Regions from separate parts of the Streptomyces sp. NPDC000594 genome, predicted to be linked through region 1. Evidence: riboswitches for the same ligand, from Rfam matches in the RefSeq annotation. Region 1 holds a riboswitch; each other region holds the start of a gene.
The links. Region 1 has a riboswitch for cyclic di-AMP ahead of ABT354_RS34385 (M23 family metallopeptidase). Riboswitches for the same ligand answer to the same signal wherever they lie in the genome.
Positions count from the first base shown of each region.

Region 2: linked by a shared signal. The riboswitch ahead of ABT354_RS10955 (LysM peptidoglycan-binding domain-containing M23 family metallopeptidase) and the one ahead of ABT354_RS34385 (M23 family metallopeptidase) in region 1 are both predicted to bind cyclic di-AMP.
Region 3: linked by a shared signal. The riboswitch ahead of ABT354_RS15800 (transglycosylase family protein) and the one ahead of ABT354_RS34385 (M23 family metallopeptidase) in region 1 are both predicted to bind cyclic di-AMP.

Region 1 covers NZ_JBEPCY010000044.1:9,784-13,259, forward strand. Annotated here, with positions in the region: gene ABT354_RS34380 (PrsW family intramembrane metalloprotease) at 1-21, shown strand, start outside; gene ABT354_RS34385 (M23 family metallopeptidase) at 243-1,274, opposite strand; cyclic di-AMP (ydaO/yuaA leader) riboswitch at 1,286-1,442, opposite strand; gene ABT354_RS34390 (PP2C family protein-serine/threonine phosphatase) at 1,675-2,853, opposite strand; tRNA gene ABT354_RS34395 (tRNA-Met) at 3,051-3,124, opposite strand; gene ABT354_RS34400 (MerR family transcriptional regulator) at 3,352-3,476, opposite strand, start outside.
Region 2 covers NZ_JBEPCY010000005.1:392,801-396,276, reverse strand. Annotated here, with positions in the region: gene ABT354_RS10960 (SGNH/GDSL hydrolase family protein) at 1-294, opposite strand, end outside; gene ABT354_RS10955 (LysM peptidoglycan-binding domain-containing M23 family metallopeptidase) at 522-1,511, opposite strand; cyclic di-AMP (ydaO/yuaA leader) riboswitch at 1,515-1,705, opposite strand; gene ABT354_RS10950 (alpha-galactosidase) at 1,974-3,476, opposite strand, start outside.
Region 3 covers NZ_JBEPCY010000009.1:95,851-99,326, reverse strand. Annotated here, with positions in the region: gene ABT354_RS15810 (cytochrome P450 family protein) at 1-10, shown strand, start outside; gene ABT354_RS15805 (transglycosylase family protein) at 103-1,200, shown strand; cyclic di-AMP (ydaO/yuaA leader) riboswitch at 1,460-1,653, shown strand; gene ABT354_RS15800 (transglycosylase family protein) at 1,656-2,405, shown strand; gene eno (phosphopyruvate hydratase) at 2,750-3,476, shown strand, end outside.

The sequences.
Region 1 (3,476 bases):
TACAACCCGTACCGCGTCTGACTCGCCCACGGCCGGAAGCCGGGAGCCGGGAGCCGGAAAAGGGACCGGCGGCCCTGGCATCGGGGGGTGTGCACCAGGGCCGCCGGGGATCAGGGCGCGGCAGACCGACGACGCGGGTACGGGCGGGCGTCCGGGCATCGGGCCACGGGGGATCAGCGCGGGAAGAGCGCGGAAAAGAAGGGGAGCGGGGGTCCCGGTGGATACCGGGACCCCCGCGGAGATCAGGGGTTGAGGCCCTGGGCGCGCAGCCAGGCCATCGGGTCGACGGCCGCGCCGCCCCCGGTCTTGACCTCCAGGTGGAGGTGGTCCCCGCTGACATTGCCGGTCGCGCCGACGATGCCGATCGTCTGGCCCGCGCTCACCTGCTGGCCGGCGCTCACCGACATGGAGTGGAGGTGTGCGTAGAGGATCTCGGTGCCGTCGGGCAGCTTGAGCAGGATGCGGTAGCCGTACGGGCCCGCCCAGCCGGCCGCCGTGACCGTGCCGGTGCCGACGGCCTTGACCGGGGTACCCCGCTGGGCCGCGAAGTCCAGGCCGGTGTGCTGGCCCGAGGACCACATGGAGCCGGACTGACCGTAGGTGGCGGTGATCGTGTACGAGGAGGTGGGCAGCGCGAAGGCCTTGGCGAGCTTGGCCCGGCGCTCGGCCTCCTCCTTGGCCTTCCTCTCCCGCTCGGCCTTCTTCTTCTGCTCGGCCTTGGCCTTGGCCTCGGCCTTCTTCTTCTCCTCGGCCTTGCGCTCGGCAGCCTGCTCGGCCTTCTTGGCGTCGGCGGCGGCCTTCACCGCGGCGTCCCGCTCGGCGGCGGCGCGGGCGGCGTCGTCGGCGCTCGACTGCTGGTCGTCGGCCTGCGCCAGGATCCGGGAGCGCAGCGCCTCGGCGGCCGTCTGGCTGTCGGCCTGCTGGGCCGCGAGGCCCATCGCGGCGTAGGAGGCGTTCTCGTCGACGACCTCGGAGGAATCGTCGGAGCCCGGCATGAGCGAGCCCACATCGGGAAGGGATATGGAGACGGCGGGCTTGTTCTGCGCGGTGGCGATGCCACCCGCGCCGACCGCGGCGATCACGCCGACACCGAGCACCGTGGAGCTGCGGGCGAAACCGCCGCGCTGCTTCATCACACGATGGCGGTGACGACCGCGGACCGGGTGAACCGTTTCCTCAGTGGGGTTCCAGACACCGGGGGACGGAGCCGCCCCCTCGTCGCTGAAGACGCCGGGCCTGAAAGGCGTTTCCGGGGCAGGGCTGTTGGACGCCACCGAGGCGTGCTCCTTTCCTTCCTTCTCGCCTACCGGGTTAGCTGACGGGTTCGGAGCAGGAAGGTCTCCTACGGGCACCCTCCACCGCGGACAGCATGGTGGAAGAAGTCCGATTCACCCCAAAAGGTGGTTCCCCGGTTCCCTTGCGGGATTCGGCGCGTGCGCACGGCGCCGTCCTGACGACGGCTGGGACGACCGCGCTGCGTTATCGAACGTTAATAGACACGCGGACCGTATTCCAAGTTGTTCCGGTCGATCTTTAATCTCTTTGCCATCCACTTACCCCGACATATGAGGGCGGAATCGGGCGACTTGAACGACCGTCGGGACGGATCACATATCTGACGGTTTATCAATTGTTATCGGAGAGGTGTCCATCGGCTACGGAGCGTGCGTCTCCTTATGTCGCCTTCACCTCGCCGGGGCCGGGCGGACCGTCGTCGGTCGTCCTGCGGGTGGCCCCGAACCGCCGCCCGGTCCGCTGCTCCTCCGGCGGCCGGGCGACCGCGAGCAGCGCCATGTCGTCCGTGGCACCGCCCCCCGTATGCCGCCGCACATCGTCCAGGAGTTCGTCCAGCAGCTCCCCCGGACCCGGGAAGACCCGCCCCGCCAGCCGCGCGGCCGGATCGTAGAAACGCCCCGTCCCGTCCCGGGCCTCGGAGAGCCCGTCGGTGAAGAGAAAGAGGGTCGCCCCCGCCGGCAGCGGATACTCCTCGGCCCGGTCCGGCCAGGAGCCCAGCTCGACCATGCCCAGCGGCAGCGCCGCCTCGCTCGGTTCGAGCACATCCAGCGCCCCGTCGCCATGGAGCATCAGCGGCTCCGGATGACCCCGGTTGACCAGCCGGACGATCCCCGCGCCCCGGGGGATCTCGGCGAGGACCGCGGTGGTGAACGCCTCGACGGCGTCCAGCGTCTCCCGCCGCTGCGCCTCCCGGATCAGCGCCCGCTCCAGCCGCCCGGTCACCCCCTCCAGGGTGCCCTCCTGCTCGGCCGCCTCCCGGAACGCCCCGATCGCGACCGCGACCGCCTCCACCGCCCCGAGCCCCTTGCCCCGGACGTCGCCGACCACCAGCCGGACCCCGTACGGGGTGTCCTGGACGGCGAAGAGATCACCGCCGACGAAGGCGTCGGCGAGCGCCGCCTCGTACCGCGCGGCGATCCGCAGCCCACCGATCCGTTCGGCGGGGGTGGGCAGCACCGCGCGCTGCGCCGTCTCGGCGATCACCCGCGCGGAGGCCAGCTGTTCGCTGCCGCGCTGGATCACCCGGTTGATCAGCAGGGCGAGGCCGGAGACCGTGATCACGGTGACGAATTCGGTGTACGTGGTCGGCTCGTCCGCCGTGCCATTGGTGGAGTGGAGCGCGACCATCCCGACGGTCGCCACGACACCGGTCAGCAGGGTGGCCCGGAAGGAGAAGAACGGGGCGGCGATCAGCGGCGCCGCGGTGAAGATCGGGGCGGCCGTGTAGCGGGGCGGGGTGAGCAGGTCGAAGACGGTGCCGACCACGATCATCAGCGCGGGCAGCATCCGGACGAAGCGGCGACCGCCGCCGTCTCGCTCCTGCTCGGGCTGGGTCAAGGGGGCTCTCCTGTACCGGGGCACCGGTCCGCCGACCGCCGCGGACACGGTGACCGCGCCCTCTTCAGGCTGGCCGCAATCGGCGGGCGGGGCGAGCCACCACCGGCCAAGTGGGCGAGCGCCGCCACCCGGGCACCCGAACCCGGAAACGACCGTGGCCCGGCACTTCTGAACGAAGTGCCGGGCCACGGTCTCAGTAGCGGGGACAGGATTTGAACCTGCGACCTCTGGGTTATGAGCCCAGCGAGCTACCGAGCTGCTCCACCCCGCGTCGGTAAACCCAACTCTACGCCATGCGGAGCAAGATCCACTCCATTTTCGGGCGCGGGATGCGATCACTTTCAAAAATCGTGCGCGGGAGGGGTTCCGGGCGGCCGACCTGGTCCCGTTTGATCGGTTCTGCCCCCATTCATCGGGGCGGAGCGGACAGCGGGAGCCGGCGGCGGGAGCGGGCCGCCCGGACCGGACAGGGTCGTCACCCCGGGCGGAACAGGGTCGTCACCCGCCGTCGGTGAGGTTCCGCTCGGCGTACACGACCATCGCGTCGCGGACGAAGACCGCCGTACCGGCGCCGTACCGGTCGTAGTGCGCGGCGAAGCGATCGTCCCCGACATACAGCTCGC
Region 2 (3,476 bases), on a different contig from region 1:
GGCGACATCGTCGGGGTCGCTGCCGGGGCGGATGATGTCATTGCCGCCGGCGCAGAAGGAGACCAGGTCGGGTGCGAGGGCCTTGGCCCGGGGCACCTGCTCCGCCACGATCTGGTCGAGGAGCCGTCCGCGTACCGCGAGGTTGGCGTACCGGAAGTCGTGCTCCGGTACGCGGTCGGCGAGGAGTGCCGCGAAGCGGTCCGCCCAGCCGATGAAGGTGTCGTTCGGGCCGGGGTCGCCGACGCCCTCGGTGAAGCTGTCACCGATCGCCGCGTACGACCCGATTCCGCCCATGGTTCCTGTTCTCGAATCGTCTGCCACGAGGCACCATCCTGACCTCACGGATGTGACCTACGCGACCGTAAGGAGGGGTTGACGCGGCGTGATCTTTACCACCGCCCGATTTTCCGCGCGGGGGGAATAGGGCGGGAACGACGCTTCCCCGCACCGGGCGGCGGTACGGGGAAGCGGTCCCGGGGCCCGGTGCGGGGGGGGTGCACCGGGTCCCGGAGGGGGGTGGATCAGAGGGCGACGCCGTGCCCGCGCAGATAGGCGACCGGGTCGACGTCCGAGCCGTAGCCGGTGCCGGTGCGGATCTCCAGGTGGAGGTGGGGTCCGCTGGAGTTGCCGGTGGAGCCCACGAGGCCGATCTGCTGTCCGCCGGTGACGGTCTCCCCGGCGCTGACGGAGAGGGCGGAGAGATGGGCGTACTGCGAGTAGTGGCCGTCGGCGTGCTGGACGACGACCTCATTGCCGTAGGCGCCGTTCACCCCGGCGGAGACGACGGTGCCGGGGCCGACGGAGCGGACAGGGGTGCCGCTGGGCGCGGAGAAGTCGACACCGGTGTGGTAGCCGCTGGACCACATGGAGCCGGTGGCGCGGTAGGCGGTGGTGACTCCGCCGGAGGCCAGCGGGGTGGTCCAGGCGCCGGTGGCCGGCGCGGGCTCGGCGGCGGGGGTCTCGGTCGCGACGCGGGCAGCGGGGGCCTCGGGCGCGACGGGGGCGGCGGGCGCCTCGGGCGCGGCCGGGGCGGCCTCGCGCACGGAGGTGGCGGCGGGGCCGTTGCCGCCGGAAGCCGGGGCCGGGGCGGCGGCCGGGGTGCTCTTCCGGTCGGTCCCGCCCTGCGCACGGCTGTCGCCGGAGGTCAGGGTCAGTTCGAGACCGGGGTGGATCAGCGACGGGTCGCCGCCGACGGCCTCGCGGTTGTCGGCGTAGAGCCGCTCCCAGCCGCCCCGGATCTCCCGGTCCGCGGCGATCTTCGACAGATGGTCCCCGGCGACGACCCGGTAGGTGGCCCGCTCCTCGGCGGCGGCGGGGGCAGCCGCCTGGGTGGCGGGGGTGGCGGCGGGCACGGCCTGGGCGGTGACGGCCGAGGGCGCGGCGGGGGCCGCGTGGGCGCCGGTGGCACCGATCAGCGGCAGGGCGAGAGCCGCCCCTCCGGTACCCGCGGCGACGAATCCCCGGGTGAGGGCATGGCTCTTGGGACGGCGGTGCTTCCCCTTCTGGGGCATGGCGCTTTTCCTCTCCGGCGCCTGCGAGGTGAGCTGTCGGGTTCGGGCTGGAGCTGCCCGGCCGCGCTGTTGCGCGGCTTCACCCCGAGCCGTCCGCGTCCATGCGTCCGGCGTACTACCTGGGTCCCCCGCTCCTGCCACACGGTGCTGTCCGATGGGATCCGGTCGGTGGCAGGATTCGGCGATCCGTCCGGACGGCCGTGACCGTAGACGAGCCGAGCGGACCGGAACAAGCCACTCCGCTTCAGGACGATGATCCACCGAAACCAACCGGCCGTCCTGCCCGTCACCCTCTGTGGAGCGGTCTCGGACAACTCCAGGGCGCGGTCCCGAGTTGACTGGCCGCCACAGGGCACGGACGGTCACCACTATGATCCTGCTCACCAACAGTCCGCCATAGAGGGACAGATGCTGCGCAATCCCTCTTGGTGCCCAATTCGGTCATAGGTGGCTTTTTATGACCTACTGACGGCGCAGACGGATGACCGTCGCATCCAGATCGCCGGTCAGCCCGGTGTGGATGCCCTGGTGGAGCAGGACCGCCCCCCGATGTTCGGCCCCGGTGTCCTCCCGGACATATCCGGCCGCCGGGTCCAGGGCCCGCAGCCGCAGCCTCGGCGGGCGTTCGCCGTAGTGCTGCGCCTGGAGCCAGGCGAGCACCACGGTCTCGTCGCCCCGGGTGTACTGCACGGCGCTCAGCCCGCCGCCCGGCGGGCGCAGCCGGTACAGCTCGCCGTGCTGCACCAGGGGACGGATCTCCTTGTACAGCTCGACCCAGCCGCGCGCCTCGGCCAGCTCCTCCTCGCTCCAGTCGGTGAGCCGGCCACCGATGCCGAGCACCCCGGCCATGGCACTGACAAAGCGGAAGCGGAGGGAACTGCGCCGCCCGTTGAGCTGGGTGTTGGGGCTGTCGGTGACCCAGGCGGCCATCACCCGCGCGGGGTGGATCTGGCCGAAGCCGTGCTGGATCGCCAGCCGGTCCAGCGGATCGGTGTTGTCGGAGGTCCACACCTGATCGGTACGGGAGAGGATCCCGAGGTCGATCCGGCCGCCCCCGCCCGAGCAGGACTCGAAGGCGACCGCCGGATGGGCGGCGCGCAACCGGTCGAGCAGCTCGTACAGGGCCTCGACATGTTCCACCCAGAGCCGCTGCGGATAGGGGTCGCCGGGCCAGCCCGGGTCGGTGAAGCAGCGGTTGAAGTCCCACTTCACATAGTCGACGGGGGCGCTGCGGAGCAGGGTGTCCAGGGTCTCCCACAGATGGCGCCGGACATCGGGGCGGGCGGCGTTCAGCACCAGCTGGTTGCGGAGTTCGGTGCGGCTGCGCCCGGGGTGGTGCTGCACCCACTCGGGGTGGGCGCGGTAGAGATCGCTGTCCGGGTTGACCATCTCCGGCTCCACCCAGATCCCGAACCGCATCCCGAGCGCGTGCACATCGTCGGCGAGCGGCTTCAGGCCGCCGGGGAAGCGCTCCTCGTTCGGGGTCCAGTCGCCGAGCCCGGAACGGTCGCTGGTACGCCGGCCGAACCAGGCGTCGTCGACCACGAACAGCTCCACGCCGAGGGCGGCGGCCCGCCGGGCCAGGGCGCGCTGCTGATCGGCGGAGATGTCGAAGCCGGTGGCCTCCCAGGAGTTGTAGAGGACGGGGCGGACCTCGTCCGCGCGCGGGACGACATGGGCGAGCTGCCAGGCGTGCCAGGTACGGCTGGCGCCGCCGAAGCCGCCGGGGCTCCACACCCCGGCGAAGACGGGCGAGGTCCAGCCGGCCCCCGGGGCCAGGCTCAGCAGGCCCGAGTCGTCATGTCCGGCACCGCCGGTGATCTGTACCTGTCCGTCGGGCAGCAGCTGGACGGCGATGCGCCAGGAGCCGGACCAGGCCAGGGCGCAGCCGTAGACCTCGCCGTGTTCCTCGGTGGCGCCCTCGGCGTCCAGCGCCACCCAGGGCAGCTGCTGATGGCCGGTATG
Region 3 (3,476 bases), on a different contig from region 1:
AGGAACGTGATGTTCGCGTGATCTCCGCTGCACCGACTTGTGACTGATGTTGGAGTGCGGCTACGTTCACCCCGTCTCAGCAGTCTCGCGAAAGGCAACCGCATGCTCTCCGGGAATGGTCGACATCGCCGACCCCGTCAGGCTCCGGCCCTCGTCGTCGCGGCAGGGGTGGCCGGCTCGGCCATCGCGCTCCCGCTCCTCGGCGCGGGTTCGGCGACCGCCGCCGAGACCACCGCGTGGGACAGGGTGGCCGAGTGCGAGAGCGGTGGCGCCTGGAGCGCCGACACCGGCAACGGCTACTACGGCGGCCTCCAGATCTCGCAGAACAGCTGGGAGGCGTACGGCGGTCTGGAGTACGCGTCCCGCCCGGATCTCGCCAGCCGCGCCCATCAGATAGCCGTGGCCGAGAAGGTCCTGGCGGCCGAGGGCGCCAAGGCGTGGGCCTCCTGCGCGGAGATGGCCGGTCTGACGACCGCCGGCACCGGCGGCGCCGAGGACCAGGGCGCCAAGGGGACGGCCGCGAAGGAGCCGGGCACCAAGGACACGGAGGACTCCGCTACGAAGGGGTCCGCCGCGAAGGAGTCCACCGGCGACCCGGCGCCCAGGACCGGGAAGGCCGGGGGCACCGCCACCGAGGCGCCCGAGGGGTCCGCACCGGGGACGGCGGAGAAGACGGAGAAGGCGACGGGGACGGGCGGCTCCGGTGGCACCGGCGCCGAGGCCGACCGGGAGGCGGCCGCCCCCGCGCGTACCGAGGACGGCGCGGACACCACCGCCGAGGGCAAGGACGCCGCCGGGAAGGCCACCGGCAAGCACCGGGGGCCCGCCGCCGACGAGAGCGCGGACACCGCCGGCCGTGCGGAGCTGCCCGCCACCGGTGGGAGCGCGGAGACGAAGGAGGCGCCCGGCGCCACCGGGGCGGCCGAGGACCGTGCGACCGACACCGCCCATCCCTCGCGGTCCGGCGCCGACCGTACCGAGGTCCCGGCGGCCGGGGACACCACCGCGACCGGGACCGCCGACACCTCGCCGTCCTCGTACACGGTCCGCCCCGGCGACAACCTCTCGGTCATCGTCGAGGAGCGGAAGCTCGACGGCGGCTGGAGCTCCCTCTATGAGCGGAACAAGGACACGGTCGGCGAGGACCCCGACCTGATCCACCCTGGTCAGAGCCTGGATCTGAGCGCGACACCGAAGTAGTTGGATGGGGTTTGTCCGAGTTTGCTGAAATGAGACAAGGGTCTCTTTGCGAAATCGGGCGAACCCCGCTCACCGGAATCGCCCATCCCATGCCCCACCTGCGGATATATAAGGATCCGGAGTTGCGAGATGGGCGATTTTTCCCCGATGTTCTTCTTTGAACAACAGACCGGGCTGTGTCTACGGTCTGAACCGCTCGCCACCGCGGGCACCACTGACCGAAACGCCGAATCCTGCCGTCGGTCGGGGGGAAAAGTCGTCGCGCGAAGCGCCGAAGGCAGGAGCGGGGGACCCAAGGTAAGTGCCGGCCCAGGCCGCTGACGACCGGTTCGTGAACCGGTCGCCGAAGCGGCCCACCGGCTAGGGGTGAAGTCGTGCGCCACACCGCGCGACCGGGCAACTCATGCGGCCCGAACCCGACAGCTCACCTCGCAGGCGTCGGTGAGGAGATCTCCATGCTGCTTTCGGGCAAGGGCAAGCACCGCCGTCCCTCGGCGTTCAACCGCGCCACCCGCGTCGTCACCTTCGCCGGTGTCACCGGTGCCGCCGTCGCCGCCCCGCTGATGGGCGCGAGCACCGCCACGGCCGCCACCGCCTCCGAGTGGGACAAGGTCGCCCAGTGCGAGTCCGGCGGCAACTGGTCCATCAACACCGGCAACGGCTACTACGGCGGCCTCCAGTTCTCGGCCTCCACCTGGGCCGCCTTCGGTGGCACCGCCTACGCCCAGACCGCCGACAAGGCGACCAAGGCGCAGCAGATCGCCATCGCCGAGAAGGTCCTCAAGGGCCAGGGCAAGGGTGCCTGGCCGAGCTGTGGTGTCGGCCTGTCCAACACCCCGTACGGCGGTGGCTCGGCCCCGGCCGCCCCGGCCAAGCCGGCGGCCCCCCAGACCCAGGCCCCGCAGCAGCAGGCGCCGCAGCAGTCCGCCCCGGCCCAGCAGCGCGCCGAGGCCCCGGTGACCCGCTCGGTCGAGCGCTCCGCCCCGGCCGCCCAGCCGCAGCAGTCCGCCCCGCAGTCCCAGGCCCCGGCCAAGGGCTTCCTGAAGGGCGACGGCGAGTACAAGGTGAAGGCGGGCGACACGCTCAGCTCCATCGCCGACGACCACAAGGTCAAGGGTGGCTGGCAGAAGCTCTTCCAGCTGAACGAGGACATCGTCGACAACGCCGATGTGATCTACGTCGGTCAGCAGCTGCACCTGCGCTGACCGGAGCCCCCCGGTTCGCCCGGGTGACGGACCGCCCCGGTCCGGTGCGTTTCCCCCCGTTCGCACCGGACCGGGGCTCCCGGCTGTCCGGGTCCGGGACTCCTGAGTCGTCGGGATCGGGCCTCCCGGCTCTCCGGGTCCGGGGCCTCCGTACGGCGCGCCGTCGCGGGCCGCGCCGCTACCCGGCAGTAGATTTCGAGCGCCCTGCACCGCTCTGATGTACTTCTTACCCTTTTTCGTCCCAGCGGGCGGGCATCCGCCCGGACCGCACCCGCTCGCCGGTTAGGCTCTTGTCGCAAGGCCGAACGCGGCCCTGCACTCCATGCGTCACATCCCAGAAGGAGATGCTCGTGCCGTCCATCGACGTCGTCGTAGCCCGGGAAATCCTGGACTCCCGAGGCAACCCCACGGTCGAGGTCGAGGTCGGCCTCGACGACGGCAGCACTGGCCGTGCCGCCGTGCCCTCCGGTGCCTCCACCGGTGCCTTCGAGGCCCTTGAGCTCCGTGACGGCGACCAGAACCGTTACCAGGGCAAGGGCGTCGAGAAGGCCGTCCTCGCCGTCATCGAGCAGATCGGCCCCGAGCTGGTCGGCTATGACGCCACCGAGCAGCGCCTGATCGACCAGGCCATGTTCGACCTGGACGCCACCCCGGACAAGTCCTCCCTCGGCGCCAACGCCATCCTCGGCGTCTCGCTCGCCGTGGCCCACGCCGCCTCCGAGGCCAGCGACCTGCCGCTCTTCCGCTACCTGGGCGGCCCGAACGCGCACCTGCTGCCCGTTCCGATGATGAACATCCTGAACGGCGGATCCCACGCGGACTCCAATGTCGACATCCAGGAGTTCATGATCGCCCCGATCGGCGCGGAGTCCTTCTCCGAGGCGCTGCGCTGGGGCGCCGAGGTCTACCACACCCTCAAGAAGGTGCTGAAGACCAAGGGCCTCTCCACCGGCCTCGGCGACGAGGGCGGCTTCGCCCCCAACCTGGACTCCAACCGCGCCGCCCTGGACCTGATCCTTGAGGCGATCAAGGAGGCCGGTTACGTCCCGGGCAAGGACATCGCGCTGGCGC